2 regions of the Mycobacteroides saopaulense genome follow, and region 2 is predicted to be linked to the other one. Evidence: predicted binding sites of a transcription regulator. Region 2 holds the regulator's gene; the other holds the start of a gene.
The links. The regulator LexA, encoded in region 2, represses DNA repair genes until DNA is damaged. The targets are predictions, from matches to a motif close to CGAACANNTGTTCG.
Positions count from the first base shown of each region.

Region 1: a site for LexA is predicted at 7,564-7,577, ahead of cofD (2-phospho-L-lactate transferase). Genes of this name have one in related genera too.

Region 1 covers NZ_CP010271.1:3,355,505-3,371,339, forward strand. Annotated here, with positions in the region: gene MYCSP_RS16810 (amino acid permease) at 1-1,206, opposite strand, end outside; gene MYCSP_RS16815 (cation diffusion facilitator family transporter) at 1,260-2,183, opposite strand; gene manA (mannose-6-phosphate isomerase, class I) at 2,227-3,444, opposite strand; gene MYCSP_RS16825 (TobH protein) at 3,441-4,508, opposite strand; gene MYCSP_RS16830 (phosphomannomutase/phosphoglucomutase) at 4,508-5,908, opposite strand; gene MYCSP_RS16835 (DUF3499 domain-containing protein) at 6,051-6,461, opposite strand; gene MYCSP_RS16840 (metallopeptidase family protein) at 6,592-7,092, shown strand; gene MYCSP_RS16845 (WhiB family transcriptional regulator) at 7,115-7,369, opposite strand; gene cofD (2-phospho-L-lactate transferase) at 7,760-8,728, shown strand; gene MYCSP_RS16855 (coenzyme F420-0:L-glutamate ligase) at 8,725-10,101, shown strand; gene MYCSP_RS16860 (NUDIX hydrolase) at 10,098-10,640, shown strand; gene MYCSP_RS16865 (hypothetical protein) at 10,725-12,080, shown strand; gene manB (mannose-1-phosphate guanylyltransferase) at 12,077-13,156, opposite strand; gene MYCSP_RS16875 (glycosyltransferase family 2 protein) at 13,158-14,072, opposite strand; gene rfbD (dTDP-4-dehydrorhamnose reductase) at 14,088-14,942, opposite strand; gene MYCSP_RS16885 (LCP family protein) at 15,065-15,835, shown strand, end outside.
Region 2 covers NZ_CP010271.1:2,788,721-2,804,555, forward strand. Annotated here, with positions in the region: gene MYCSP_RS13915 (DUF4192 domain-containing protein) at 1-1,015, opposite strand, end outside; gene MYCSP_RS13920 (hypothetical protein) at 1,136-1,879, opposite strand; gene sthA (Si-specific NAD(P)(+) transhydrogenase) at 2,003-3,454, shown strand; gene MYCSP_RS13930 (proteasome assembly chaperone family protein) at 3,593-4,582, shown strand; gene MYCSP_RS13935 (alpha/beta fold hydrolase) at 4,637-5,719, shown strand; gene MYCSP_RS13940 (PhzF family phenazine biosynthesis protein) at 5,803-6,486, shown strand; gene nrdR (transcriptional regulator NrdR) at 6,514-6,978, opposite strand; gene MYCSP_RS13950 (LysM peptidoglycan-binding domain-containing protein) at 7,109-7,612, opposite strand; gene lexA (transcriptional repressor LexA) at 7,841-8,515, shown strand; gene MYCSP_RS13960 (GNAT family N-acetyltransferase) at 8,512-9,045, opposite strand; gene MYCSP_RS13965 (acyl-CoA dehydrogenase family protein) at 9,052-10,206, opposite strand; gene MYCSP_RS13970 (molybdopterin guanine dinucleotide-containing S/N-oxide reductase) at 10,317-12,641, shown strand; gene hflX (GTPase HflX) at 12,638-14,032, opposite strand; gene dapF (diaminopimelate epimerase) at 14,079-14,957, opposite strand; gene miaA (tRNA (adenosine(37)-N6)-dimethylallyltransferase MiaA) at 14,954-15,835, opposite strand, start outside.

The sequences.
Region 1 (15,835 bases), 570 kb from region 2:
GACGATCTCCTCCAAGCCCTCGATCGGGGTGAGGGAGGCGGCTATCGCGACGAGGAAGCCCACGATCAAGGTGATGCGTATCGGGGTGCCGTGCGATCCGGTCCGCGCGAGCTCTCGCGGCAGCAGTCCGTCGCGGCACATCGCGAAAATGACCCGGATCTGCCCCAGCATCAACACCATGACCACGGTGGTCAGCCCGGCCAGCGCACCGATGGCGATCACCTTGGCGGCCCAGTCGACGCCGTTGAGATGGAACGCCGTGGACAGGTTCGGGTGCGAGTCGGCGGCCCGCAGATCGCTGTACTTGACCATCCCGGAGAGCACCACCGTGACCGCGACATACAGGACGGTGACGATCACCAGCGAGGCGATGATGCCGCGCGGCACGTCCTTCTGCGGGTTCCGGGTTTCCTCGGCGGTCGTGGCGACGACGTCGAAACCGATGAAGGCGAAGAACACGATCGACGCCCCCGCCAGCACACCGAACCACCCGTACTGGCTTCCGCTGCCCCCGGCGATGAAGGAGAACAGCGACTGATCCAGTCCCGTCCTGCTGGAACTACCGGCCTCGGCCGGAGGAACGAACGGTGTGTAGTTGGCCGTCTTGATGAAGAACGCGCCGACGATGATCACCAACAGCACCACCAGAACCTTGATGGTCGTGATGACGAGGGACACGCGCGAGGAAAGCTTGGTACCGACGGCCAGCAGCACCGTCAACACCGAAACAATGAGCAACGCACCCCAGTCGACCTTCACCGATCCGAGATGCACTGTGCCACTCGATAACCCGAACACGGTGCTCAGGTAACTCGACCAGCCCTTCGCGACGGTGGCCGCGCCCACCGAGAACTCGAGGATGAGATCCCATCCCAGAATCCACGCGGCGAACTCACCGAACGTCGCGTAGGAGAACGTATACGCGCTACCGGCAACCGGGATGGTAGACGCGAATTCGGCATAACACATCGCCGCCAGGCCGCATCCGATCGCGGCCATGATGAAGGAGAGGGAGATCGCCGGCCCGGTGACATTGGCGGCCGTCGAGGCGGTGACGGTGAAGATACCGGCTCCGATGACCACCGAGACCCCGAAAACGGTGAGATCCCACCACGTTAGGTCCCTACGAAGCTTGGTCTCCGGCTCGTCTGTATCCGCGATCGACTGCTCGACAGACTTTGTTCGCCACAATCCGCTACCTGGCATTACGGCAGTCTCGCACAACCCCCATGCTCACGACGGTTGATCACACCGGCTGGCTAAGAATTCGCTGTCGTACGATCCAAATCCGGCTCAAGGTAAATCACCCGCGCGATCGGAACCGCCTCGCGAACCCGCTGCTCGGCGGCGTCGATCGTGGCAGCGATCCGAGGCAGGTCGGCGTCGGGCGAGAGCGCGATCTTGGCCGCGACCAAGAGTTCCTCCGGGCCCAGATACTGGGTCCGGCAATGGATTACCCGCTCGACGGAATCGGTGGCGGCCAGCGCATCCAGAATCTGCTGCTCCTGTACCGCGGTCGCACCCTCCCCGATCAGCAGGCTCTTCATCTCGACCATGAGAACGATGGCGATGATGCCCAGCAGCACACCGATCGCCATGGTGCCGATCCCGTCCCACACCGGATCGCCTGTCGCGATGGTCATGCCGACGCCGAAGAGCGCGAAGAGTAATCCCAGCAGTGCTCCGGTGTCCTCCAGCAGCACGACCGGGAGCTCGGGGTTACGCGAGTTGCGGATGAACTGCCACCAGCTGGCCGTGCCCTTCAGGGGCTTGGACTCCACGAAAGCGGTGCGAAAGCTGTAACCCTCCAGCCCAACCGCCACCACCAGGATGACGATCGCGACGATCGGAGACGACAGATGCTCGGGAGCGTGGATCTTGTGATAGCCCTCATACAGGGCGAAGACCGAACCGAGCGTGAACAGCACCAGCGCGACCACAAAGGAGTAGAAGAATCGGCTACGCCCATATCCGAACGGATGCAGGCGATCTGCTTCCTTGCTCGCCGCGCGCTGTCCGTAGAGCAGCAGTCCCTGGTTCGAGGTGTCCGCCACCGAGTGCACCGACTCGGCGAGCATCGACGAACTTCCGGTGATCAGGAAGCCGACGAACTTGGCCGCCGCTATACCGGCGTTGGCCGCCAGCGCCGCGATGATCGCCCTCTTACTGCCGCCTGCCGACATCGACTCTCCTTCTGTTCCCGAATCGCCTTGCCCCCGCGGCCGCTTATGCGTCCGCGTCGACCGTTGCCATGAACACCCGGGCGTCCGATTGCCCGATCAGCGTCACAGTTCCACCGTCGGCCGGTACCCACACCGACTGTCCGGCATGCACCGTGAGGTCCGCCCCCGAACCCTCCAGCTGCACCCCGCCCTGAGTGCACAGCAGTATCCGCGGCCCCTTGACCCCGACGGAGGTGGGCTCGCCGTCCACCAAATCGAAGCGCGACAGCGCGAACTCCTTGGCGGGCGTTCGATATCGGGTCTGTGCGCCGTCGCTGACCGTCTCGACGTGCAGATGCTTCTCGGCGGCAGGTGAAAAATCCAGTACCCGAAGCAATTCGGGTACGTCGACGTGTTTCGGGGTCAATCCGCCACGCAGCACGTTGTCGGAGTTGGCCATGATCTCCACTGCCAGGCCGCGCAGGTACGCGTGCAGGTTTCCGGCAGGCAGGTAGATCCCCTCCCCCGGTTCGAGGGTAAGACGATTCAACAACAACGAGGCGAGCACGCCCGCGTCGGCGGGATATCGCTCACCCAATTCCAGAAGAGTGCGCGCCTCACCCACGAAGCGCTCGCTGCCGGACGAGAGGTACCGCACGGCGCCCTCGAGCACCGCCGGCACCAACAGGTCCAGGCTCGGCTGGGGAAGAGTTATCCAGGTGGTGAACAAGGCCCGCAACCCGTCGGCGTCGGACTGGCCGGCCAACAGATTCACATACGGTGTCAGCTCGTCGACATCCAGCGCACGGAACAATTCCACCGTGTCGCCGGGATCGCGAAAGCCCGCCAACGCCTCGAAACGGTCCAGGGCGACAACGAGTTCCGGCTTGTGGTTGCGGTCGCGATAGTTGCGCACCGGCGAGTTGAGCGGCACACCGGCCGCCTCTTCGCGCGCATACCCGTCGGCCGCTTGCTGCGCGCTGGGATGGGCCTGCAGGGAAAGCGGCTCATCGGCCGCCAGCACCTTGAGCAGGAAGGGCAGCTGATCGCCGAACTCCGCCACCGAGGCCGAACCCAGCTGCCCGGCCGGATCCGCGGCCACCACATCGAGCAATGACTGTGCACCGCTGCTGGTTTCCAGATAGGCAGGGTCGGCAGGATGCGCACCCAGCCATAGCTCGGCTTCCGGATGCGGTGTGGGCGTGGGGCGTCCGGTGAACTCGGCGATGGCCGTCCGCGAACCCCAGGCGTACGTCCTGATCGCCCCCCTGAGCAGATTCACAGCCCGGATCTCCCCCCACCGAGCCGGGCGTACACCGAGGCCATTTCGAGCCGCGTCGAGAGCATCATCAACTGTGCGAACTCCGACGGCCTGGCCGCGGTTTCGCCGAGGTCGGTGGTGCTCACCACCTCGGCGTCATCGATGCCCTCGATTCTCGCTGCGACCGAGGGAAAGTCGGCATCGGTTGCGAGTGCCAGTATTCGCGGCGGACCGTCGCCGCGAGGACCGTCGATGAATTCATCGTGGAACAGCGAACTCTCACCAGCGCTCGTGCCTGACAAAGCATCCCGGAGCGCGGCCAATGCCTGCGAGAGTCCACACGCGGTCGCGGTGCGCTGAGTCATTCGCAGCAGCGTCGCCGCCGCGTGTCCCGCCAACGCCAGCGTGGCCGGGCGGTCCCCGCAGAGCACCGCGGGGCCACCGGTCACGCGCGCGGCGATTGCCTTGGCCGCGTTGGTGAACACCTCTCGGTCCACCGTGTTCCGGGACACCTCTCCGTCCACTTCGTCGGCAATCGTCATGACGTCGGGCGTCACGGACCTGTCCAGCACGCCGAGGACGGCGGCACCCACCGCGAGGTTGTGGGCAAGGCCGAAGGTATCCGGTATGCGCAATCGGGGCGCCAGCGAAATCGCCCGACCGGCACCAGAATCGGCCAGGGGCCCCTCATCGGGAGCGGCGATCACCACGCGTGCCCCGCGACGGGTACCGACCGACACCGCGGCGCTGAGGGCCGGATCACCGGCGTCATCACCGGCGACCACCATCACGTCCAACGGGCCCACCCAGACCGGCGCCCGGGTGGCAGTCACGAACGGAATGCTCACCGTATCCGACAGCGCGCCAGCCAGAATCGCTCCCGCGGTGGCGGCGGCACCCCGTCCGGAGACCCATACGACGGCACGAGAGCGATCCTCCGAGCGCAGCGGCTCCAGAGCGCCCTCGGCGACGGCGGTGCCCACCGCGCGCACCTGCGCACCGGCCATGGACGCGGCCTGCAGCGAACCATCGCGGTCCGCCGCCAACAGAGCCCCGGCGTCGTCCAGGTCGATGGTGGCGTTCATCAGGTCGCGGCCTCGGAGCGGTCGACCAATTCGGTGACGCGGGCAACCACCGCGTCCACGTCTTCATCGGTGCGCGCCTCCACGTTGAGCCGCAGCAACGGCTCGGTGTTGGACGTGCGCAGGTTGAACCAGGTGCCTGCACCGATGTCGACGGTGACACCATCGAGATGGTCGATCGAAACTATCTGTGTGCCAAAAGACTTCAGCACCTCGTCGATGCAGGCCTTGGCATTCGAGACGCGGAAATTGATCTCACCGGAGGACGCGTACCGCTCGTAATCCGACATGAGATCCGAGAGCGGCCGGTCTTGCTCGCTCAGGGCCGCCAGTACGTGCAGGGCCGCAAGCATGCCGGAGTCGGCCCCCCAGAAGTCCCGGAAGTAGTAGTGCGCGGAGTGCTCTCCACCGAAGATCGCACCCGTCTCGGCCATCAGCGCTTTGATGAACGAGTGCCCAACCCGGGACCGCACCGGGGTGCCGCCATGCTCGACGACGAGTTCGGGGACGGCGCGCGAGGTGATCAGGTTGTGAATGACGGTGCCGCCGATTTCCCGCTCCAGCTCCCGGCGCGCCACCAAAGCGGTTACCGCGGAAGGCGATACGGCGCGTCCGCGTTCGTCGACCACGAAACACCGGTCGGCATCACCGTCGAAGGCAAGTCCGATATCGGCGCCTTCGGCGGAAACGAATGCCTGTAGATCGCGCAGATTCTCGGGATCGAGCGGGTTGGCCTCGTGGTTGGGGAAGTTTCCGTCCAATTCGAAATACAGGGGCGCGAGCGTGATCGACGAAATCTCGCCCAGCACCGCGGGTGTGGTGTGTCCCGCCATGCCGTTTCCGGCATCCACCGCCACCCGGAGCGGCCGCGCCCCGCTCAACTGAACCAGCGACCGCAGGAAATCGCCGTACTCGGCGAGCACATCGCGTTCGGTGACGGTACCCGCGGGGCCGTCGTAGGCCGGCACGCCATTGATCAGCTCATCGCTGATGAACGACAGGCCGGTGTCCTTGCCCACCGGCTTGGCACCGGCACGGCACAGCTTGATCCCGTTGTACGCGGCCGGATTGTGGCTGGCGGTGAACATGGCGCCCGGGCAGTCCAACAATCCGGAAGCGAAGTACAGCTGATCGGTGGATGCGAGTCCGATCTGCACGACGTCGACGCCCTGGGCGGTGGCACCGTCGGTGAACGCCTGCGCCAAACCGGGTGACGAGTCCCGCATATCGCGCCCCACGACGATCCGCAACGGCGCAGAGGGGTCGGCCTGCTCGGACTTGACCAGGCGCGCGAACGAGGAACCCACGTCGAATACGAAGGACTCGTCGATCTGCTCACCCAGTAGGCCACGGACGTCGTACGCCTTGATGACAGCGTGGACAGCGTCGGCGGACCGGGCCATGAGGAAGTCGCTCCTATTGATCTGTGGAGAAAGGGACGTTAGGTGTCGCTGGCCAGCCTAGTGGTCGGCGAGTGTCCAACGTGAACGTCCGGCGAGAGGGTACATAATGTCGTCAGAACGCGTCGAAAGTACCTGATCAGCGCTACTCGGCCGGATCAGGCAGTACCCGCAGGTGTCCCCGGCGCCGCCCAACCGGAGCCGGATGAACCGGGCGTGGCGCGGCATTGGGGGCAGGAGTGCCGACATCAAGCACCGGCTCGCTGAATCCGGCTGCGGCCACTCGGACACCAGTGGGTTCGCGTACCGCATCGGCCAGGGCTACCAGGTCGTCGTCCTCTGGATTCGACGGCATGGGCCCGCTGTAGCGGACCAGCTCCCATCCGCGGGGCGCGGTGATCCGGCTCGCGTGCTGCGCGCACAGATCCCACGAATGCGGCTCGCTGGACGTGGCCAGCGGCCCGACCACGGCCGTCGAATCCGCATAGACGAACGTCAACGTCGCCACGGCGGAACTCGGGCACCCGGGTCGACAGCAGCGACGGGGGGCTCTCACAAACGTTGAGGCTAGCGTGCGCAAACACGTTCCGACCCGCAGACACGCGCTGTGAGCCCACCGAGACCCTCCGGTGATCGGCTCGTTGTGATTCGTCAACCACACGAGTCACACCGTTACCATCTCTCGTATGTCACGTGACGGACGGCGCGGCGGGGCCTCTGGAGGACCCGGCTCGCAGGGCTCTCGCAGGGGACGCGATTTCCGCGGACCTCTGCTGCCACCGACCGTTCCCGGCTGGCGTTCCCGCGCCGAGCGTTTCGACATGGCGGTGCTGGAGGCCTACGAACCGATTGAACGGGCATGGCAGTCACGGCTGGAGGGCTTGGATGTCGCAGTCGACGAGATCCCGCGCATTCAGCCCAAAGATCCGGATTCGGTGCAGTGGCCGCCGGAGGTGATCGCAGACGGGCCGATACCGCTGGCAAGACTGATTCCCGCGGGCGTCGACACCCGGGGTAACACCACCCGAGCGCGGATTGTCCTGTTTCGCAAGCCGATCGAACTACGCGCGAAGAAATCTGGGGATTTGTCGGATCTGCTGCACGACCTGTTGGTCGCACAGGTTGCCACCCACCTGGGGGTGGAGCCATCGGTGATCGACCCGACCATCACCGATGAGGGCGACTAACGGCGCCCTGCCGAGCGCGGAGTCAGATGATGCCCCGCTTCAGGCGGCGGCGCTCACGCTCCGACAGCCCGCCCCAAATACCGAACCGCTCGTCGTTGGCCAGCGCGTACTCAAGGCACTCGTCCTTGACTTCGCAACCCTGGCAGATGCGCTTGGCTTCACGAGTCGACCCACCCTTCTCAGGGAAGAACGCCTCGGGATCGGTCTGTGCGCACAGCGCCTTTTCCTGCCACTGATCGTCAGCGACGGCAGCAAGCGCGTCAAAATCGTTCTGCACCAACGTCAGATGCGGACGTGCGGGCGGTAAGCCCGTCGCACCCGTGCCAACGCCGGAACTCAGCTCGTCGTGTACGCCGAATTCATTGCGCCCGAACAGCATCGTCCCGCCTCCTCACTGTTTCCTCTTGCATCCCAATACAGCTCGTATTGCCCGGTTTCGTGCCCACATCTTCGTTTCCCGGCCATTCCATTCGAACATTTGATCGAATCCCGGTCTGCGCCTGAGACTTACAAACTCAGCCCGAGGAATGACACTGGTGTGATTACACACGTGTTCGCTGCCGGGGTCAAGCGAAGGACGAAAATTCATACCATCTGCGACCGACAAAACCGGCGTGGCGCCCTCGTGGCGTGTCGCATCATTGCCGGCGCACTAGTCTCGGTCAGCGTGAAAGTCACCGTCCTCGTCGGCGGCGTCGGCGGAGCACGCTTCCTGCTCGGCGTCCAGCGCTTGCTCGGATCAGATCCCAGCAAGCATCAGATAAATGCCATCGTGAACATTGGCGACGATGCCTGGATGCACGGTGTCAGGATCTGCCCTGACCTGGACACCTGCATGTACACCCTGGGCGGAGGCGTCGATCCGGAGCGGGGCTGGGGGCATCGCGGCGAGACCTGGAATGCCATGGAGGAGCTGGCGGCCTACGGCGCTCAGCCCGACTGGTTCTCCCTCGGCGACAGGGACCTGGCCACCCACCTGATACGCAGCCAAATGCTGCGGGCCGGCTATCCGCTATCGGCGGTCACCGAAGCGTTATGCAATCGATGGCAGCCCGGAGTCCGGCTGTTACCCGCCAGCGACGACCGCTGCGAGACCCACGTGGTGATCACCGACCCCGCGGACGGAGAGCAGCGTGCCATCCACTTCCAACAGTGGTGGGTGCAACACCGCGCGCAGGTTCCGACCCACAGCTTCGCGTTCGTCGGAGCCGACGAAGCAAAGTCGGGTCCGGGCGTTGCCGAGGCCATCGGCGAGGCCGATGTGGTCTTGCTGGCGCCGTCCAATCCGGTGGTCAGCATCGGGGCCGTACTGGCGGTCGGCGGAGTTCGCGGGGCGCTCCGCACAACGTCCGCTCCGGTCATCGGATACTCGCCGATCGTGTCCGGCAAGCCGCTGCGCGGAATGGCCGACGAATGTTTGCGCGTGATCGGTGTCGAGGTGAGCTCACAAGGTGTGGGAGAACACTTCGGCGCCCGCTCACAGACCGGCATCCTGGACGGCTGGCTGGTGGACGAGGGTGACGCGGCTCACATTGCGGGAGTTCAGGTACGGTCGGTTCCGCTGCTCATGACCGATCCGGACACGACGGCGGAGATGGTACGTGCGGGACTTGACCTGGCCGGAGTTACTCTATGACCTCACCTGCGGATTCCCCTGCACCGGAACATGGTTCGGCGGCACCGGTCGAGATTCTACCCGTGCCGGGGCTCCCTGAATTCCGCCCCGGTGACGACGTGGCCGCGGCCATCGCGACGGCGGCACCCTGGGTGCGCGACGGCGATGTGATCGTGATCACCAGCAAGATCGTTTCCAAGGCGGAGGGCAGGATCGTCGCCGCGCCTACCGATCCCGAGGCCCGAGACAACTTGCGACGCAAGCTGATCGACTCCGAGTCGGTCCGAGTGCTAGCCCGCAAGGGCAAGACACTGATCACCGAGAACTTCATCGGCATCGTGCAGGCCGCCGCCGGAATCGACGCATCCAACGTCGACACCGCTGAACTCGTGCTGCTGCCCGTAGACCCCGATGCCAGCGCGGCCGAAGTCCGCGCCGCACTCTCGCGACGCCTGGGCGTGAACGTTGCGGTGGTGGTAACCGACACCATGGGGCGAGCCTGGCGCAATGGCCAGACCGATGCTGCCATCGGTTCCTCCGGCATCCCCGTCCTGTACGGCTACGCCGGCGCAAAAGATAAGCACGGCAATGAGCTTCAAGTCACCGAGGTGGCCATCGCCGACGAGGTCGCCGCCGCGGCCGACCTGGTCAAGGGCAAGCTCACCGATGTGCCGGTCGCGGTGGTGCGAGGCCTGGCGGTACCCGACGACGGCAGCACCGCTCGTGGTCTCCTCCGTTCGGGGCCGGACGACCTGTTCTGGCTCGGCACCGCCGAAGCCCTAGCACAGGGTCGCCGCGAAGCGGTGCTCGTGCGCCGGTCCATCCGGCAATTCGCCGACACCGCAATCGATCCCGACTTGTTACGGGAAGCCATCGGCGAAGCGCTGACGGCCCCGGCGCCGCATCACACCCATCCGGTTCGATTCGTATGGGTCCGGGATGCGACGACGCGACGCGCGCTCCTGGACGCCATGAAGCAGGCGTGGACCGTCGACCTCACCGGAGACGGACGCACCCCCGAGTCCGTCGAGAAGCGAGTGGCGCGCGGACAGATCCTCTATGACGCACCAGAGATCGTCATCCCGTTCCTCGTGCCTGACGGCGCACACGACTATCCGGACGAACGCAGGAACGCTGCCGAGCGCACCATGTTCACCGTCGCCGTCGGAGCCGCGGTGCAGGCCCTGCTGGTGACGTTGGCCGCACGGGGCGTGGGAAGCTGCTGGATCGGGTCCACCATCTTCGCAGGCGATGTCGTACGCAAGCAGCTGGAGTTGGATGCCTCGTGGGAACCGATGGGTGCCATCGCGATTGGCTATCCCCACGGTTACCCGGAAGAGGGACTGCAACCCCGCACTCCCCTGCCGCCCGGCCAGATGCTGGTCGAGCTGTGACCGGGCTACGCGAGTCTGCCGTCGAGCTGCTGTCCGCGTGGGAGGCGCCCGATGCCGAGCAGGACAGCCTGCGGCACTCCGTGCTGGCGTTCCTCGACGCCAACCCGGACGCCTGCCGTCGGCGCAGCGCTGCCGGCCACATCACCGCCTCGGCTCTCGTGGTCAATCACGACCGATCGCAGGCGCTGCTGACTCTGCATCCACGGGTGGGTAAGTGGTTGCAGCTCGGTGGCCACTGCGAGGAAGAGGACCCCACCATCGCGTCCGCCGCCCTGCGGGAGGCCACCGAGGAGTCGGGGATAGCGAATCTCACGCTGGCCCCGAACCTGCTCAGAATCCACGTACACCCGATCACCTGCTCGCTGGGCGTACCCACGCGCCATCTCGATCTCCAGTTCCTGGCGTGCGCACCGGAGGGCGCCCAGATCGCGGTCAGCGAGGAATCACTCGACCTGCGCTGGTGGCCCATCGACCAGATTCCGGACGAAGATCCATCGGTGGTCGTGCTGGCCGCGAGGGCGAGGGCCCGCCTGCGCTGAAAGTCGGGTAGTGCATTACTCGCGTCCAGCCTCGCCAACCGTCGTATCGTCGCCCCATCAGCGACGATTCGGTGAGGGGCAGACATGGAAATCAAGATTCAGACCCCGTTCGGCAGCACCGCGAGCATCGCCAAGAGCGAACCGGATCCCTCGCCTGGCGAGGACGAGCCCCCGCCTCCGTTCACACTCGGCGACTTGGGATGGCGGATCCGCACCCTCTTGGTGTCATGTGTGGCCGTCGACAGCGCGGTGGTGTTGTGGCTGGCCGCCTGGAACGCCACGTTGACCCAGACCGTGTGGGACTTGGTCGGAACAGCATTGCTCCTCGCCATCGGCATCACCTGCGCGCTGGCGATCGGCGCGATCGTCAAGAACTTACCCAGTTCGGTACTCACCGCGCTTGCCAGCCAGGTCTTCGTGGTGTGCCTGGCCACCTATGTCTGGCTGCTCGACCTGCGCAGCCCGACGAGCCAGGTGTGGGGCATCACCGGAATCGCCTTGGCGTTGGGTGCGATTGCCTTGTGCTGGGTGCTGTACCTGAGCAGGTACGCGGCCGGCGCGCTCACCCGGACCGGAATCGTCGTGGTCGCACTGTTCCCCCTGATCGGTTTGGGGCAGTTCTGGATTCAGAACGAGTACATGCCGCACAGTTCCCTTCCGCTCATCGACGTGCAGGCCGAGCTGACTCCGGTGGGTTCGACCGGCCCCATCATCCACGTCCTCGCGAAGACCACGCTGCACAACCGCGGATCGTTCCGCGTCGATCTGCCGGCAGCGCTCACTCGCGTCGTGGTCTACCCGAAGGACACACTGATCGAGCCTCCCACGCCCGAAAACGTTGCCTCACATCTGAACGCGCTCGGAAGTCAGTTCGGCGACTACCGCGAGACTCCGGCGATGGCCGGAAACGCACGACTGATCTACGCGGGTTCATCCGGGGCGGCGGGCGGAGCCTTCCTGGCCCCCGGATCGACGAGCCAGAGCACCACCATTGTCGATATAGATTCCCGCAGAGACCGATTGGCCATCATGAAGGTCTCCACGATCGCCGTCACCCATCGATCGGTCAAGGAGACACGCACCTGCTACTCCCCGCAGAAGGCCCTCGGACAGGACGTGGTGGGTTTCCTCCTGGAATCGGCCGTCGTCCATGACTTCCTGGGCGGCAAGGCACTGTGCACCGAGACGCAGTTCGCATCCCGGGGCGCTGTCGAGGAATTGGTCTCAGACCACCCCTTGCTGCGGATCTACACGATGGTGCAGGCCCAGGGAGCGACCACACCGGTGTTGATTCCGTTCTTCGGCACCCAAAAGTCGCTGGCAGATCCGCTGTCGGCCACCAAAGAAGCCACCGCCATCGAAAATGGCAATCCCTCAGGCATATTCGGCTCCGCCGCCGAGTACGCGACGTCCGACGCCGACGTGCGGCCGGGCGCCTAGACGTCCGAGGAGTACCTGATGCCGCCGTCGGGAATGGTGATTCCCGGCCATACTCGGGCACCGCGTAACAGCTCACAGCGCGCACCGATATCGGCGCCGTCGCCGATCACCCCGTCACGCACCAGTGCGCGCGGTCCGATCCGCGCACCGAATCCGATGATGGAACGTTCCACCACGGCACCCGCCTCGATGCGCGCTCCATCGAAGATGACCGCGCCGTCCAGCCGTGCCCCCGGTCCGATTTCGGCACCCCGACCCACCACGGTGCCACCGATCACCAGCGCGCCCGGCGCCACCGAGGCACCGTCGTGTACCAGTGCCTCGCCCGGATGCTCGGGGATCGCCGGTGACGGCGCGATACCGCGAACCAGATCGGCCGACCCGCGCACGAAGTCCTCCGGCGTACCCATGTCGCGCCAGTAGCTGGTGTCGACGTATCCGCACACCTTGGCGCCGCTGCTGAGCAGACCCGGGAAGACTTCCCGCTCAACCGAAACCGGGCGACCCGACGGGATCTGTTCGATCAACTCGCGCCGGAAGACGTAACACCCGGCGTTGATCTGATCCGTGGGCGGGTCTTCGGTCTTCTCCAGGAACGCGGTCACACGCCCGTCGGAATCGGTAGGCACACAACCGAATGCGCGCGGATCGCCCACGCGCACCAAGTGCAAGGTCAGGTCGGCCTGAGTCTGTTCATGCTGCGCGAGAAGATCTTTCAGATCCAGACCGGACAGCACATCACCGTTGAAGATCAGTGCGGTGTCGTGGCGCAGGTGGTCCAGCACATTCCGGATGGCCCCGCCGGTACCCAGCGGCTCCTCTTCGTACACATAGGTGATCTGCAGCCCCAGCTTGGATCCGTCGCCGAACTCCGACTCGAAGACCTCGGCCTTGTAGGACGTCCCGAGCACCACGTGATCGATCCCGGCCGCCGCGACCCGCGACAGCACGTGGGTCAGAAACGGGAAGCCCGCGATCGGCAGCATCGGCTTGGGCGCCGACAGCGTGAGCGGACGCAACCGGGTGCCCTGCCCACCCACCAAGATGACGGCATCGGCTTTCACATGGTCAGACATATCACCCTCCTTGCTTGTCCCGGCGCCGATTGGCGCGGATGGCCGCTCGCACCACGATCGCGGATCGCGCCGCCAGCGCGCCCCGAATGCTCCAGCGCAGCGGCGCCTGCCACCAGTGCGGATGCCGGTCCGATTGAAAAATGTAGACGCTGTCGTGGTGCGCGGTGAGGCTGCGCGCCGGATCACGCCCGGCCGCATGGCCTTTCGCATGCACAACTTCCGAGCTGGGGGCGTACACGTTCTGCCAACCGGCACGTGCCAGCCGGTCCCCGAGATCGACGTCTTCCATGTACATGAAGTACCGCGCGTCGAACCCGCCGATGGAATCGAACGCCTTGCGCCGAAGCAACAGGCAAGAGCCCGAGAGCCATCCCACGACGCGTTCGGACGGTTCCATCCGGTCCTGGCGGTAGGCCGCGGTCCACGGGTTGGTGGGCCACACCGTGCCCAGCAGTGCGTGGAGTCCGCCCCCGGTCAGGGTCGGCATCACCCGCGCCGAGGGATACACGGTGCCGTCCGGCTCACGAATCAGCGGACCCAGCGCACCCGCGGCGGGCCAGCGCTGTGCGACCTCCAGCAGCGCATCGATGCTTCCCGGCCCCCACTGCACATCGGGGTTCGCGACCACGATCCATTCGGCGTCGGGGTCGATCTGCGCGACTCCCAAGTTGGCGGCCTTGCCATAGCCGACATTGCCTCCGGTGCGGAGCAGCTCGACATCGGGTTCCTCGGCAGCGGCCTCGGGGGCGCCATCCGTCGAACCGTTGTCGGCAAGGATCACCCGCAGCGGCAGCTCCGTGGCATGCCGCAGCGTCCGCAGGAAACGGTGCAAGTGCTCGCCGGGCGAGTACGTCACCGTCACCACGGCGACCTGCTCGGTCGCCGAAGGGCCGCTTGCGCGATGAGGATCCAGCACGGTGCTAGAGGGTACCTACCCTTGGTGTGTGGCCAACGCCTCAGCCAGCGCCGCATGCCACGGGCGCAGCGGCGGCAAGCCCGCGGCGGCCCATTGGCTGCCATCGAGGGCCGAGTAGGGCGGGCGCGGGGCCGGCCTCGGCATGTCGGCGGAAAGGCAGGGCTGGACTCGCAAACTATCGGCACCGACCAGGTCGAACACGGCCTTGGCCCAATCGAAGCGGTTCACCACGCCGCCCCCGGTGGCATGCAGGATCGGGGCATCGACGTCGGCCGCCGCCAAGTCCAACAGCGCCTCGGCGAGATCTGCGGCGTATGTAGGGGATCCGGTCTGGTCGGTCACCACCCGCACTGGCCCGTCGCCGGCGGCAAGCCTTCGCATGATTCCGACAAAATCGCCACCCACCCCCGTGTACACCCAGGCCGTACGCACCACATGCGCAGACGGCAGCGCCTCGTGCACTGCCTGCTCCCCGGCAAGCTTGGTCCGGCCGTACACCCCCTGCGGGTCCGTGGCGGCATCGGGCCGATACGGCGTAGGCGCGATGTCCCCGAAATCACCGTTGAAGACGTAGTCGGTGGATATATGGATCAGCTTGGCGCCAACATCTCGGCACACCCGCGCGACGTTGGCAGCGCCGGTGGCGTTGACCGCATAGGCCCTGGCTTCGTCTGATTCCGCGGCATCGACGGCGGTGTAGGCCGCGCAGTTGATGACGGTGTCCCCGTTGGCTACCACGCCGCTAGGTGCATCACCGGCGGTAACATCCCAATCAGACGACTTCAGCGCCCTGATGGGGATGCCACGACGGGCCGCGCGAGCAATGAGATGGGTGCCCAGCTGGCCACCCGCTCCGGTGATAACAAGCACACCGAGAGTCTGGCACGCCGACTTCGCTTGCGAAGGATGGGCGCCACCGCGACGTAGCCTTGACAAGGCTTGAGACACGTTGCCCGGCGAATGCCGGCCCGGAGAGGAAATGGACCCACATCGTGACTGACCCTCACGCTCCACGCGCGGGGGCCTCATCGCAGGCGGAGGCGCCGCGCCCGCTGTGGCGTGGCATCGCGATGGTGGCCGCGGTCGCCGTCATGGTGGTCACGGGCGCCGCGTGGGGGAAGATCGGCAACATCGATCCGAACATTGCCCGGTTCGATCTTCCCGGCCTGTTCGGCAATGCCGGGAAGCCCAACGACGGCGCGATCGACATTCTGATGGTGGGTGTCGACAGCCGCAGCGATGCTCACGGCAATCCCCTCTCGCAGGACGAACTCTCGATGCTGCGAGCCGGCGACGAGACGGCCACCAATACCGACACCATCATCCTCATCCGCATCCCCAACAACGGGAAGTCGGCCACCGCGATCTCGATCCCACGCGACTCCTATGTCTCGATCCCGGACGGCACCAAGGGAAAGATCAACGGCGTCTACGGCGAAGCCAAGGAGAACGACCGTCAAAAACGCGTCGAGTCCGGTGAGACGTTGGAGGCCGCCGAGCGCGAGTCGGTGGACGCCGGACGTTCCGCGCTCATCCAGACCGTCGCCAAGCTGACCGGTGTCACCGTGGATCGCTACGCCGAGGTCAGCATGCTCGGATTCGTGCTGATGACCAATGCACTCGGTGGCGTGAACGTCTGCCTCAACGAGGCGGTCTACGAACCGATGTCGGGCGCCGACTTCCCGGCCGGCCCGCAGACACTCGACGGCCCGAACGCGCTCAGCTTCGTGCGCCAGCGCCACGACCTGCCGCGCGGCGACCTC
Region 2 (15,835 bases):
TGATCCCCAGCTCGTGAGCAAGCCGGAATCCGGTATCGGCCAGCGTACGGATCTCGTCGGGCCGCATACCGGTGTGCAGCGCTGACATGAGCAATTGCCCCAAGCGATGGTCGGGGTGGACCGCGAGCGCGCTATCCAGAGCGACACCCGCCAGCGGACCGTCGCCGCGCACATAGGCACTGAAACCCAGTAGCACCAACGTCTCCGCGCGCCAAGGCGCCGGCAGCAGTCGACTCAGCGCCAGCCACAGCCTTTCCACGTCGTCGGCCAGCACGCCGACCGCCAACGCGCACACCGTGTCCCGCACACGCACGACCGCGAGGGAGCGAGCGATCGCGAGCAGGTCCCGGTTCGAGAGCGGCTGGGATTCTGCCGTCCGGCAGGCTGCCCACATCACGCGGTTCACCGCGCGCCGGTCCGCCGACGCCTGATCGCCCTGTCGTCGGGACGGGCGCCGCAAGGAGTCTGCCAGCGCGGCGGAGCGGCGAGTGTCGGTGGGCGCGATCAACGCCACGAGATCCTCCCGGCGGCGATGCACGGTCCTGCCCGCCAGCACCGCGGCCGCCGTCAGCGGTGAGCACTGCGGATCGTCGATGGGGCCGCCCGCACCGCATCCGTCGTAGCAGCGCCACCACCCGCCGGGGGCGACACGGTCCGCCGCGTGTCCGGCGATCAACGAGATCCCCTGGCGATCAAGATGTTTGGCCAACCGGCCGATGATCTCACCGGCTGCCCGCTCGTCGAGACTCGCGCTGATCACCACGGCGATCACCGCGTCGGCCGGGCCCGGAGCCAGAACCTCGGCCAGCGCCGCGAACGCCGCGCTCTCGGGGTGGTCCAGGTCATCGAGATCCCTGCGCAGAATCGCCTCGACCAACCCGTTGGCAAGGGTGACGATCACCAGAGAATCTTCGGGGACGAACCCCAGCATCGCCGGTAGCGCGGCGATCAGCGCCGAGGGCCGGTTCAAGCGGAAATCGGGGCGACCGGGAGGCCCGGGAATCAGTGATGTCATGCCCGCACCCTGACGGCAAGGACCGTCACCTCCCCCAACGCGCGCTGGGCTTATGGACGACGCCCGAAGTTCTGTGGATGCAACCGCGATTGTGGACAAGTCCGTCGACCACGCCAAGCGTCAGCGGAAGTTGTCGTGCACCTTGAGTACTGCGGCGGTGAACGCCTGATCCAGGAGCACAGCGTCGGGCTCGATGCCCTGAAAAGTCATGTATGTGGCCTGAATTCGAATATCGGCGATCTGCGCGATGAGCGACAGGGTCGTCTGCGTGCCGCTGCCCGTTCCGGCCGGCGACACGGTCTGATTGACCGCGACCGAGTCATCGGCATTGATGGGCGGAGCGACCGCCTGCGAGGCCGTGACCGTGCTCTGAGTCTGATCGGGACCGCTGAAGGTGAACGAGCCGCACCGCTCCAACTGAGTCTTGTACGTGGCAAGTGGCTGCGGCACCCGCAGCACGGCGACCGTAATGGTCGAATTGTCGGAGGCATTGGTACCCACCGCCACCGCCGCATCCTGCGGCACCGCTGGAAGAGGCGGTGGTGCGCAGGTGGCCGGGGCGACGGTCGCCTGCTCGGGCACACCCCGCATATCGCGAAGTGCCAGGCCGGCCGCGTTCGGGTCCAACGTGCTGGCCGGATACTGGTGCGGGAAATCCGCCGGCGCCAGCAGTAGCGGCGCCACCGGGCCCGTTGGCGCCCGCGGCGGTGCTGGCGTGGTGGTCAGCGGGGACGACGCGCCGCCCGATGACTGCACGGCAGATCCCTCGATCGCCCGCGAGCATGCGGGCGCCGACAAACACGCGGCCGCGCAGCAACCAGCCACAACAATCGTCGCCAGCAGCCGCGATGCCGTCACGCTCACATGCTGCCATCGGCACCGGCCGGGCCTTAGGAGGCGCGCGCGAGATTCGACAGGGACAAGTGTTCATGTCACCGTGACACGGACGGCATGCACGATTAGGCGAATCGGCGTATGAGTACACCCATGACCAACGGTCTTCGCGCAAGCGGCTCATCCCCGGCAGCAGATACCCCCAAATACGACCTCGTCGTCATCGGATCGGGCCCCGGCGGCCAGAAGGCGGCCATCGCCGCGGCCAAGCTGGGCAAGACGGTGGCAGTGGTCGAACGCGACAACATGCTCGGTGGGGTCTGCACCAACACCGGGACCATCCCGTCCAAGACGCTGCGCGAGGCGGTGCTGTACCTGACCGGTATGAACCAGCGCGAGCTCTACGGCGCGAGCTATCGGGTGAAGGCCAACATCACCCCGGAGGACCTACTGGCCCGCACCGAGCACGTCATCCGCAAGGAGATCGAGGTGGTGCGCGCGCAGTTGCAGCGCAACCGCATCGACTTGATCAGCGGCATCGGGCGATTCGCCGATGAGCACACCGTCATCGTCGAGGAACCGTCGCGTGGAGAACGCACCACCCTGCGCGCGGATTACGCCGTCATCGCCACCGGCACCAACCCTGCCCGTCCCTCGGGTGTGGCCTTCGACGAGAAGCGTGTCCTGGATTCAGACGGCATCTTGAATCTGCGTTTCATCCCGGGGTCGATGGTGGTGGTCGGCGCCGGTGTCATCGGCATCGAATACGCGTCGATGTTCGCCGCGCTCGGCACCAAGGTGACCGTGGTGGAGAAACGCGACTCGATGCTCGACTTCTGCGACCCGGAAGTCGTTGAGGCCCTTCGCTTTCACCTACGCGACCTGGCGGTGACGTTCCGATTCGGCGAAGAGGTCACCACCGTCGCGGTCAACGACACCGGAACCATGACCACGCTGGCCAGTGGCAAGCAGATTCCCGCCGACACCGTCATGTACTCCGCGGGACGGCAGGGCCAAACTGACCAGCTCGACCTCGCCAAGGCCGGCCTGGAGGCCGACAACCGCGGCCGGATCTGGGTCGACGCGAACTTCCAGACCAAGGTCGACCACATCTATGCGGTGGGCGACGTCATCGGATTCCCGGCGCTGGCTGCCACCTCGATGGATCAGGGGCGCTTGGCGGCGTACCACGCATTCGGCGAGCCTTCCAAGGGCATGACCGACCTGCAGCCGATCGGTATCTACTCGATCCCCGAGGTGTCCTATGTCGGCGCCACCGAGGTTGAACTCACCAAGAACGCCATTCCGTACGAGGTGGGTGTCTCGCGGTACCGCGAGCTGGCACGCGGCCAGATAGCCGGGGATTCCTACGGAATGCTCAAGCTGCTGGTGTCCACCGAGGACCTCAAGCTGCTCGGGGTACACATCTTCGGCTCCGATGCCACCGACCTGGTTCACATCGGGCAGGCGGTGATGGGCTGCGGCGGCACGGTCGAATACCTGGTCGACGCGGTTTTCAACTATCCGACGTTCTCCGAGGCGTACAAGGTGGCCGCCCTCGATGTGATGAACAAGATTCGTGCACTGAATCAGTTCAAGGCCTGAGGGATTTCGCGCTCGGCGAATACCTGCCGCACCCGGAATTCGCATGCCGCCCGGGCCGTTGAGGGCATAGATACATTCGCCGTTTGCCTGCCGGTAAGGGACACTGGTAGGTAGAGAGCGCGAAGGGAGGCGAAAGCGATGACTAGCGACGACGGAGACCAGCAGCCGTACCGGCCGGATCAGAGCGGCATGTACGAGTTGGAATTCCCGGGCCCACAACTGGCGGCTGCCGATGGGCGCGGCCCCGTTTTGGTGCACGCATTGCAGGGTTTCTCCGACTCCGGCCACGCCGTGAAGCTTGCTGCAGCACACCTGCGCACGACGCTTGAGAGCGAGTTGGTGGCGTCCTTCGCGATCGACGATCTGCTCGACTACCGGTCGCGCCGGCCGGTGATGACGTTCAAGAGTGATCACTTCACCGAGTACGCCACGCCGGAGCTCAACCTGTACGCACTCAAGGACACCAAGGGCACGCCCTTCCTGCTGCTGGCGGGCCTCGAACCGGATCTGAAGTGGGAGCGATTCGTCAACGCCATCCGGCTGCTCGCCGAGCAGCTCGGCGTGCGCAAGACCATCGGCCTGGGCGCGATTCCCATGGCGGTTCCACATACCCGCCCCATCACCCTGACCGCGCACGGAAACGACCGCAAAACGCTGGAGGAGCACCCCGGTTGGATCGATGAGGTTCAAGTGCCGGGCAGTGCGTCCAACCTGTTGGAGTTCCGCCTTGCCCAGCACGGACACGACGTGGTCGGCTTCGCCGTTCACGTCCCGCATTATCTGGCGCAGACCGATTACCCGGAGGCCTCTCAGCGACTGCTGGAGGAAGTGGCCAGGACGGGTGACCTGGATCTTCCCCTGCAGGAGCTCACCGAGGCCGCCGCCAAGGTGCGCAATCAGATCAATGAGCAGGTAGAGGGCAGCGAGGAAGTTGCCCAGGTGGTCCACGCGCTGGAACGCCAGTACGACGCCTTTGTCGCGGCCCAGGAGAACCGTTCATTGCTGGCACGGGACGAGGAACTACCCAGCGGTGATGAGTTGGCCGGGGAGTTCGAGCGATTCCTCGCTGAACAGGCCAAGTTCGGCGAGGACCCGTCAGGGCCATCGCCGGAAGGGCCCATTCTTTAGCCCGGTTATGCGCTCGCCGCGCCAAATTTGCGGCGAAGGGTCAAAATACTTGACATGAATCCTCCGCCGCGCCTCCTGCGTCCGGTGCCGGATACGGAGCGCGTCGACGAACTCGTGGACGGCGACGACACCGAATCCGCCGCCGAGGTACCGACCCGTCCGCGGATGGAGTTCCGCACCATCCACGGCTACCGGCGTGCGTTCCGGATCGCCGGATCGGGGCCTGCCCTGCTGCTCATCCACGGAATCGGCGACAACTCCGCAACGTGGGACAGCGTGCACGCGCAGCTCGCCGAACATTTCACCGTGATCGCCCCGGACCTGCTGGGACACGGTCAGTCGGACAAGCCCCGCGCCGACTACTCGGTGGCGGCCTACGCCAACGGCATGCGAGACCTGCTGGCGGTGCTGGACATCGAGAAGGTCACCGTCGTCGGGCATTCGCTGGGCGGCGGCGTCGCGATGCAATTCACCTACCAGTTCCCCCACCTGGTCGAACGACTCATCCTGGTGGCACCGGGCGGGGTGACCAAGGACGTCAACATCGTATTGCGTTGTGCGTCATTGCCCTTCATCGGTGACACACTCGGGCTGTTGCGGCTACCGCTGGCCATGCCCATGATCCGCTTGGGCGGCGCGGTAGCGCGCGCAACATTCGGACGGGCGGGAATGGCGCGCGATATCCCCGATGTGCTGCGGGTTCTCGCCGACCTACCCGAGCCCAAGGCGTCGGCCGCGTTCACCCGGACATTGCGCGCCGTGGTGGATTGGCGCGGGCAGGTGGTCACCATGCTCGACCGATGTTATCTGACCGAATCTGTTCCCGTGCAGTTGATTTGGGGTAGCGATGACCTGGTCATCCCGGTCAGCCACGGCCACCTCGCCCATGCCGCGATGCCCGGTGCAACGCTGGAGATCTTCGACCGGTCCGGGCATTTCCCGTTCCATGACGACCCCGAGCGATTCATCGGCGTTGTTCGCCAATTCATCGCCTCGACCGATCCCGCCGAGTACAACGAGGACGAACTGCGCCGACTGCTGCGCACCGGTGTCACCGAACATGCCATCAGCGGGGCCGCCCGTACTCGCATGGCGGTACTCGATGCCATGGGTACGGACGAACGCAGCGCCACCTGACCCGAGAGCGCAAGAGCGGTCGAAGATTTGCGCAGCTCCCGGGTACCTGAGTGCACAATGCGGACGCGACGTAGAGTCGAGGAATGAGCGTTGATGTCGCGGTTGTTCGCGTATTCACCGACGAGACAGGCAACTTCGGCAATCCCCTGGGGATAGTCGACGCCGCCGACGTCGCCCCGGCGGACCGCCAGGAGATTGCCACCCGGTTAGGTTTCAGCGAAACCGTGTTCGTGGATCTGCCTGCCGAAGGATCCAATACGGCGCATCTTCGGATTTTCACTCCCGCCGCCGAACTCCCCTTCGCCGGGCATCCGACGGTGGGGCTGGCCTGGTGGCTTCGCGAACGCGGGACGCCGGTCAATACCCTCCAGGTCCCGGCCGGTGTGCTCCAAGTGAGCTACGACGACCGCACCTGGATACGCGCCCGATCCGATTGGGCTCCCGAAACCGATTTCCACGAGGCAGACTCCCCCGCCGATGTGGAGGCGGCCGACCCTGCCGACTACGCGGACGAACTGCTGCATTGCGTGTGGGCTTGGCAAGACCGCAATGCGAACCTGGTGCGATCGCGGGTCTTCGCGTCCGATCTGGGTGTCAGCGAGGACGAAGCGACCGGGTCCGTGGCGGCACGTATGACCGACTTGTTGAGCCGGGATCTGATCATCAATCAGGGCAAGGGATCGCAAATTGTCACGCAATGGAGCGCCGAGGGCTGGGTGACGATCGGGGGCCATGTCGTGGCCGATCAGTCGCTCACGCTGGACTAGCACCCCAGTCAGGTGCCGCCGCACAGGTCAGGACGGCGTAGGTGCGTCCCGGTGGGCTCTCAGTGCGGCGATCTCGCGTTCGAAGTCCTCCGCGGAGCTGAACCCGCGGTACACCGACGCGAAACGCAGGTAGGCGACCTCATCCAGGTCACGTAGCGGGCCGAGAATCGCCAGGCCCACCTCATTGCTGGGAATCTCCGGGGATCCCGCCGCACGGACGGCGTCTTCGACCTGTTGGGCGAGCAGATTCAGCGCGTCATCGTCGACGTCGCGGCCCTGACAGGCCCGCCGCACACCCTTGATGACCTTGTCGCGACTGAATGGTTCGGTGACGCCGCTGCGCTTGACAACGGCCAACACAGCGGTCTCCACGGTGGTGAAACGACGGCCACACTCCGGGCAGGATCGCCGACGGCGTATCGCCTGACCCTCGTCAGCCTCACGAGAATCGACAACGCGCGAGTCTGGATGACGGCAGAACGGACAGTGCATTACTGCTCCTTCGCCGGTTCTGGACTCGATGTCATTGGTCCGGGTGGGCTGCCGCACGGCGCAACGCGCCCAGACCGGTGTCGAGGATACCCGTGCTCCCGCACGTTCGAAGGTCACGTCCGTGCGCCGATCAGCCGACCGGGGAAACCAACGTCTGACCGGCTTGCACTGTCGCCGAGTCGAGTTCATTGAGTTCACGGATCTTGGACACGACCGCCGAGCGCGGTGCGTCCGGCGCGACACGCGAGGCGACGTCCGCCAACGTCTCTCCGGGAGCGACCTGGACCACCGCCACGCGATCGGGCACACCAGGTCCGCCCAGCCCGGCAGCACTGACCTGGCCGAGCATGAGCAGCCACATCGTGGCGACCGCGGCACCCACCGCGACGATGACGGTGGCCTTCAGGCTCACCGGGCGACGACCGTGCACCGCCGTCGAGACGCGAACTCCGGTGCCCCGGTAGGCCACCGGACGGCCGGCCGGCCTCCGATAGGCGACGGTGCGCACCGGCAGCGCCCGGCGCTGGGTCAGCGGATACTCCGCGCTGTATGCGCGTGGCTGCGGGGCGTATGCGCGTGGCGCGTAGTCGCCGGCGTGGGAACTGCGTGACGTGGTGAGAACATTGGTGCCCATCTGCATGCCCTTCCTGTCTGTCGATCGGTTGGCCCGTTCGCTCTTGTGTTCGAATGTACTCGATCATGTGTTCGATGTCCGAACATGTGATCGATTTGTAGCATCCGACACCGACAAGTGGCTCCGACCAGCGGTGATGCGGTATTCAGCAGGCTCATCCGCGACATTTCGCGACACGCATCGAACACATGTTTGATAAATACCGTCGACAGGTCTAGATTCGGGCGCATGAGCGATACACCCAGCAAGGGAGCCGCCACCGGTTCACTGACCGAGCGCCAGCGGACCATCCTGGAGGTCATCCGCGCATCGGTGAATGAACGGGGCTACCCCCCGAGCATCCGCGAAATCGGAGACGCCGTCGGGCTCACCTCCACCTCATCGGTCGCCCATCAACTACGCACTCTCGAACAGAAGGGCTTCCTGCGGCGCGATCCGAATCGTCCACGCGCCGTTGATGTTCGAGGACTCGACGAATCCCACGGCCAGTCGGCCACCACCGATGTGATCGGCTCGGGCGATCTGCCGGAGCCCACGTTCGTGCCCGTCCTGGGGCGCATCGCCGCAGGTGGCCCCATCCTGGCCGAAGAGGCCGTCGAGGATGTGTTCCCACTCCCCCGCGAACTCGTCGGCGAGGGATCGTTGTTCCTGCTCAGGGTGGTCGGCGAATCGATGGTGGACGCCGCGATCTGCGATGGCGACTGGGTGGTGGTCCGCCAGCAGAACGTCGCAGACAACGGCGATATCGTGGCGGCGATGATCGACGGCGAAGCCACCGTCAAGACATTCAAACGAACGGCGGGTCAGGTCTGGCTGATGCCGCACAACCCGCTGTTCGAGCCGATCCCCGGCAACAACGCCGCCATCCTCGGCAAGGTCGTCACCGTCATTCGCAAGGTTTAGGCCGCCCCGGGCGGTCGCCCGGGGACAGAATCGTCGTCCGAGGACGTCAAGAACAGCTGCAAATGCGCCACATCATGCCAGCTGCCCAGCTTGTAGCCGATCCGCCGGTAGAGCGCGACCTGCTCGAATCCCATTGACCGGTGTAGTTTTTCACTCGCGGCGTTGGGTACTACGACGACGGCCAACACCGTGCGGTAACCCAGATCGCGCAGCCGGTCCAGCAATGCCGCGTACAACTGCCGTCCTGCCCCGCGCTGTCGACGCGCACCGTCGACGTAGACGCTGACTTCGCACGCCCACTGGTAGGCGATCCGTGACTTCCACGGCACCGCATAGGCGTATCCGAGTATCTCCGCGCCGTCCTCGGCGACAAGCCAGGCATGCCGGTGGGCCGCCGTCTGGATGCGTTCGGCAAGAACGACATCCGACGGCGGCACCTCCTCGAACGAGATGGCAGTATCGGTCACATACGGCGCGTAGATCGCCGCGCACGCGGCCGCATCGGCGGCCGTCGCGTCACGAATATGCACCGACGATCAGAGCGAACGCCCGATGATCTCCTTCATGATCTCGGTGGTTCCGCCGTAGATGGTCTGGATACGGGAGTCCATGTACGCCCGGGCAACCGGGTACTCGCGCATGAAGCCGTAACCGCCGTGCAGCTGCAGGCAGCGGTCGATCAGGTGGACCTGCTTCTCCGTGCTGTACCACTTGGCCATCGCGGCCTGCTCGACGCTCAGCTCTTCCTTGTTGAGCAGCGAGATGAACTCGTCGACCATGACCCGGATGATCGTCGCGTCGGTCGCGAGCTCGGCGAGCAGGAATCGGCTGTTCTGGAAGCTCTTGATGGGCTTGCCGAATGCCTTGCGCTCGGTCGTGTACGCGATGGTCTCCTCGAGCACCGACTCCATCGCGGCGGCAGCCATGACGGCGATCGACATGCGCTCCTGCGGCAGGTTCTTCATCAGGTAGATGAAGCCCTGGCCCTCTTCGCCCAGCAGGTTGGCCGCGGGCACCCGGACGTCGGTGAACGACAGCTCGGCGGTGTCCTGAGCATCCAGGCCGACCTTGTCGAGCTTGCGGCCGCGCTCGAAGCCCTCCATGCCGCGTTCCACGACGATGAGCGAGAAGCCCAGCGCGCCCTTTTCCGGGTCGGTCTGCGCAACCACGATCACCAGGTCGGCGTTGATGCCGTTGGTGATAAAGGTCTTTGAGCCATTGAGAATGTAATGATCGCCGTCCTTGACAGCGCGGGTCTTGATGCCCTGCAGGTCGCTGCCGGTGCCGGGCTCGGTCATGGCGATGGCCGAAATCAGCTCACCGGAACAGAAGCCGGGGAACCAGCGGGCCTTCTGCTCGTCGTTGGCCAGGTCCCGGAAGTACGGGCCGGCGACATCGTTGTGCAGGCTGAATCCGACGCCGGTGTGGCGTCCCTTGGTCACCTCTTCGGTGATGATCGTGTTGTAGCGGAAATCGATAAGACCACCGCCGCCGAACTCCTCGGGCATATCGGTGCCCAGGAAGCCCTGTTTGCCAGCCTCGACCCAGAGTGCGCGGTCGACGATCTTGTTCTTCTCCCACTCCTCCTTGTACGGCTCGGCATGCCGATCCAGGAAGGTCTTGAACGACTCGCGGAACAGTTCGTGCTCGGGTTCGAAAATGGTGCGTTTGAACTTAACGGCGCCGGCCATGATCACCTTCCGGTTTGGATTTACGTACTTGGCAGAATGTATACCAACCCACTGGTCGGTCGGTACTCGCCTACCTGGTTTCGACGGACAGAAAGCCTAGAGTCATTTGGATGACCAGGCCTGCGTTTTCTGCTCTTCACGCACGCGGTTCATCGCGACTTTCGCACACCCACTGGGGTGCCTTCACTCCCGAGGTTCACGACGGAGAAGTGGTCGGCGTCACACCCCTCGCGACCGATCAGGACCCTTCCCCACTGCTGCAGAACATCCCCGGCTCGATCCGGCACCAAGCCCGGGTAACCGGGCCATCAGTCCGCCGCGGATGGTTGCGCGACGGGCCCGGCCCCAGCACCGCCCGCGGCTCGGACGAGTACGTGGAGGTGTCCTGGGACGAGCTCACCGAACTGCTGGCCGATGAACTGCGACGCATCGTCGACACCTACGGCAATACGGCCATCTATGGCGGCTCGTACGGCTGGGCCAGCGCAGGGCGCTTTCACCACGCCCAGAGCCAGGTGCACCGATTTCTGAAATTACTTGGTGGCTACACCTTTTCACGTCACTCCTACAGCCTGGGCGCGACCGGGGTCATCATGCCGCATGTCATCGGAACTCACGACGGACTGTTCAAGAGGTCGACCTCCTGGGACGTCATCGTCGAGAACACCGATCTGCTGGTGTCGTTCGGTGGAATCGCGCTGAAGAACACGGGCGTCAACCATGGGGGCACCACCGCACACCCGGCACGCGATGCCCTCAACAGGTTTCGCGACCGGGGTGGGCGCATCGTCTCGTTCAGCCCGCTACGCGATGACATCGATGGCGACTGCGAATGGCACGCCCCGGTTCCCGGGACCGACGTCGCGATCATGCTCGCGCTGGCACATGTGCTGGCCGTGGAGGGGCTCGCAGATCTGACCTTCTTGAGCAGCTACTGCACCGGCTACGAGCGGTTTGAACGCTATCTACTGGGCGTCGACGACGGCGTACCCAAGAGCCCGGAGTGGGCGGCACACATCAGTGGCCTGGACGCGGCCGAGCTGCGTACCTTGGCGCGCCGGATGGCGGCGGGACGCACGCTGGTGACGGTCAGCTGGTCCCTACAGCGGGTGCGCCATGGTGAGCAGGCACCCTGGATGGGACTCACCTTGGCCGCGATGCTCGGTCAGATCGGGCTTCCCGGAGGCGGTTTCGGCCATGGCTATGGCTCGATGAACGAGCCCGGGCTGGCCCCCGTCAGCTGCCGGCTGCCGACCTTCCCGCAGGGCCCCAACCCCGTCGAGACGTTCATCCCGGTGGCTGCCATCAGCGAGCTGCTGCTGCGCCCGGGCGAGACGCTGGCCTACAACGGTCAAACGCTCACCCTGCCCGACATCAAGTGCGTCTATTGGGCGGGCGGGAATCCCTTTCACCACCACCAGAACCTGCCCCGGCTGCGTCGCGGCCTGGCGCGTGTCGACACCGTCGTGGTGCACGATCCGGTCTGGACGGCGATGGCCAAGCACGCCGACATCGTGGTGCCGTCCACCACCAGCCTCGAACGCGACGACTTCTCCGGCAGCCGCAATGACCCGCTGTTGGTGGCGATGAAGGCTGCCGCACCGCCCTATGCCAACTCTCGCGACGACTACACGACATTCTCGGCGCTGGCTGACAGGCTCGGTTTCGGCGAGCGATTCAGCGAAGGGCGCACCTCCGCCGAGTGGTTGCGCCACATCTACGCCGAATGGGCAGGCACCCTGAACTTCCCGGTGCCCTCCTTCGACGAATTCTGGGACAGCGGCTATCTGAAGCTGCCGACCGATCAGGGTCTGACACTGCTCTCGGACTTCCGGGAGAACCCCGAGGCGCACCCGCTACACACCCCCAGCGGGCGAATCGAGATCTTCTCGGCGACCATCGACCAGTTCGGATACGCCGACTGCGGCGGCCATCCACGCTGGTATGAACCCACCGAATGGCTCAACGGGCAACGTGCCGAGCACTTTCCACTACACCTGATCGCCAATCAGCCGCGAACCAGGCTGCACAGCCAACTCGACTTCGGCGGCACCAGCCAGGCATCGAAGGTGCAGGGCCGCGAACCTCTCCGCATGCACCCGCAGGATGCGGCCGCTCGTGGCATCTCCGATGGCGACGTGGTGCGGGTGTTCAACGACCGCGGCAGCTGCCTGGCGGGGGCGGTTCTCGACGAAGGGCTACGACGCCGGGTGGTGCAGCTCTCGACCGGGGCGTGGTTCGATCCCGTCGACCCATCTGATTTCGATTCGCCCTGCGCACATGGAAACCCGAATGTCCTGACCGACGACTCGGGCACCTCGTCCCTGGCGCAGGGATGCACCGGTCAGCACGTGTTGGTACAAATCGAGCGGTTCGAGGGCACACCCCCACCGGTGCGGGCGCACGTCCCGCCACGGTTCGCTGCCCACGACTAGAGCGCGGTCAGGACCGCGGCAAGCGCCCGCGGAACCCGGCCCACCACCCGTGTGCCATCCGCCAGATGCTCGGTGGATTGCACCTGGCCCTCGGTGTGGATTCGGGCAACCAGATCCCCACGCTCGTAGGGGATCACCACGTCGACGGGCACGTCTCCACGGGGCACCGCCTCGGCGATGGCCTCGCGCAGCGCGGCGACCCCGTCACCGGTGTGCGCCGACACGAACAACGCCTTGGGTAATGCACGACGCAGCTGCGCCAATGCCAAGTCACCCGCCGCATCGATCTTGTTGATCACCAACAACTCCGGCGCCGCAGACGCATCATGATCGGCGACGACCTCGCCAATCACCTTGCGCACCGCCTCGATCTGGGCCAGCGGCGCCAGGTCTGAGCCATCCACCACGTGCACGAGCAGGTCCGCGTCGGCCACTTCTTCCAGGGTCGACCGGAAGGCCTCGACCAGCTGGGTGGGCAGGTGCCGCACAAAACCGACGGTGTCCGTGATGACGAATTCGCGTCCGTCGTCGAATGTTCCGCGCCGTGTGGTCGGCTCAAGCGTTGCGAACAACGCATCTTGAACCAGAACTCCCGCGCCTGTGATCGCGTTCAGCAGACTCGACTTGCCCGCATTCGTGTATCCCACGATCGCCACCGACGGGGTATCGCTTTCCAGGCGACGGCTGCGCTTGGTGTCGCGAACCGTCTTCATGTCACGGATTTCGCGGCGCAGCTTGGACATGCGTTCGCGGATTCGGCGCCGATCGGTCTCGATCTTTGTCTCACCGGGGCCTCGGGTACCCACGCCGCCACCAGCGCCACCGGCACGGCCACCGGCTTGGCGGGACATCGATTCACCCCAGCCGCGCAACCGCGGCAACATGTATTCCATCTGCGCCAGCGACACTTGCGCCTTGCCTTCGCGGCTGGTGGCGTGCTGGGCGAAGATGTCCAGGATCAACGCGGTGCGGTCGATGACCTTGACCTTGACCGCCTTCTCCAGGGCCACCAACTGCGCCGGGCTCAGCTCACCATCGCAGATCACGGTATCGGCGCCGGTGGCCAGGACGATCTCGCGCAGCTCGATCGCCTTGCCGGAGCCGATGTACGTTGCCGGATCGGGCTTTTGACGGCGCTGAATCAGTCCTTCAAGCACTTCGGAGCCGGCCGTCTCGGCGAGCGCGGCCAGTTCGGCCATGCTGGCCTCGGCCTCCTGTGAGGTCCCATCGGTCCATACGCCCACCAGCACAACCCGTTCCAGACGCAGCTGCCGGTATTCGACCTCGGTGACGTCGGCGAGTTCGGTGGACAGCCCCGCCACACGTTTGAGTGCGGCGCGGTCTTCCAGCGCGAGTTCGCCGTCGGTGGGCGTCAGATAGGTGGTGGGCATATCAGTTGCCGATGGTCCCATCCGACGGTCCTCGATCGCATCCGAATTATCCGCAGGCGCCAATGCCACCCCACCACTCGTCGGAGATCTCGCCGTCGGCGAGCAGCATGGAAGGCCCCCGCAGGAAGCTGGACTCACCGGTGACCGTTACCCGCACCTGTCCGCCGGGGATGTTGACGACGAGCTCGCCGGTTTCCTGCCCCAGATGACGCAGACCCGCATACGCCGCTGCCACGGTTCCCGTACCGCAGGAACGGGTTTCACCGACGCCGCGTTCGTGAACGCGCATGTACACCGCACCGTCGGCCGGTGCGGTCAGCACCTCGACGTTGGTCCCGTCGGGAAACAGCCCCTCGTCGAAGGTGACCGGAGCACCCACATCGAGCATGCGCAGTTGTTCGGTGCTCAGATCCGGGTCCACACAGGCCAGGTGCGGATTGCCCACGTCGATGGCCAGACCGGAGAATCGCCGGCCGCCGACGGTCGCCTCGCCCGAGCCGAACTCCTTCACCGGGCCCATGTCGACGGTGATGTCAGCCGTGAGCTGGCTCCAGGAGTTGATGCGCACCGGCCTTGGCCCGGCCAGGGAGGCGACCACGAACTCGTCGCGGTGTTCCAGCCCCACCGACCGCAGATAGTGGGCGAACACCCGGACGCCGTTGCCGCACATTTCGGCGATCGATCCGTCGGCGTTGCGGTAGTCCATGAACCAGTCTTCGATGCTCACCCCGGCGGGTTTCTCGGTCAGAACTGCGCCCTCAAGGGCGGCGCCCACGGTGGTGACGCGCAGCACGCCGTCTGCGCCGAGCCCCCGTTGCCGGTCGCACAGCGCCTGGACGGCGGGCACCGATAGGTCCCGCTTGATGTGGACATCTGGCAGCACCACGAAATCGTTCTGAGTGCCGTGGCCCTTGGTGAACTTCACGTATTCGAGGATAGGCGCCAGCGCGACTCGATTTCTCCACAGAGGCCGGCATCACCCGCGCGGCCCCCGGCCAGCCATGCGACGCGGTGGTCACGACCGAACCACGAACGCTGGCGGCGCACATAACGCCGCGTGCCGATGAAGGTCAGTTCGCGTGCCTGCGCCAGCTTATCGGCTCCTGCCCCGGCATCGAGCGCGGCGATCACCTGTGCGTATCCGATGGCCCGTGATGCCGTGACGCCCTTACGCAACCCCGCGTCCAGAAGATTGCGGACCTCCGCGACAAACCCCTGCTCGAACATCAGATCCGTGCGCAGCGCAATCCGCTCGTCGAGTTTCTCTGTCTCCCAATCCAATCCGACGATCATGGTGTCCCAGCGCGGCGCTCCGATGGTCGGCGCCGACGCTGCGAAGGGCTGGCCGGTGAGCTCGATCACCTCCAGGGCGCGCACCGTACGGCGTCCGTCGGTGGGCAAGATGATCGCCGCGGCGGCCGGATCGCGTGCGGCGAGTTCGGCGTGCAACGCGGCGACCCCGATCTGCGCCAGCCGCTGCTCCCAGCGCGCACGCACCTGCGCATCCGTCGCGGGGAATGTCCAATCATCAAGCAAGGCTTGGATGTACATCATCGAGCCACCCACGATCACCGGCACATGTCCGCGTGCCCGGATGTCCTCGATGGTCGCGACGGCCTGTTGTTGATAGGTGGCGACCGTGGCGGTCTCGGTGATATCGAGCACGTCGAGCATGTGATGCGGGATGCCCCGCCGCTCGGCCTGCGGCACCTTGGCCGTTCCGATGTCCATGCCGCGGTAGAGCTGCATGGCGTCGGCGTTCACGATCTCCCCACCCAAACGCTCGGCGAGATCCAGCGCGAG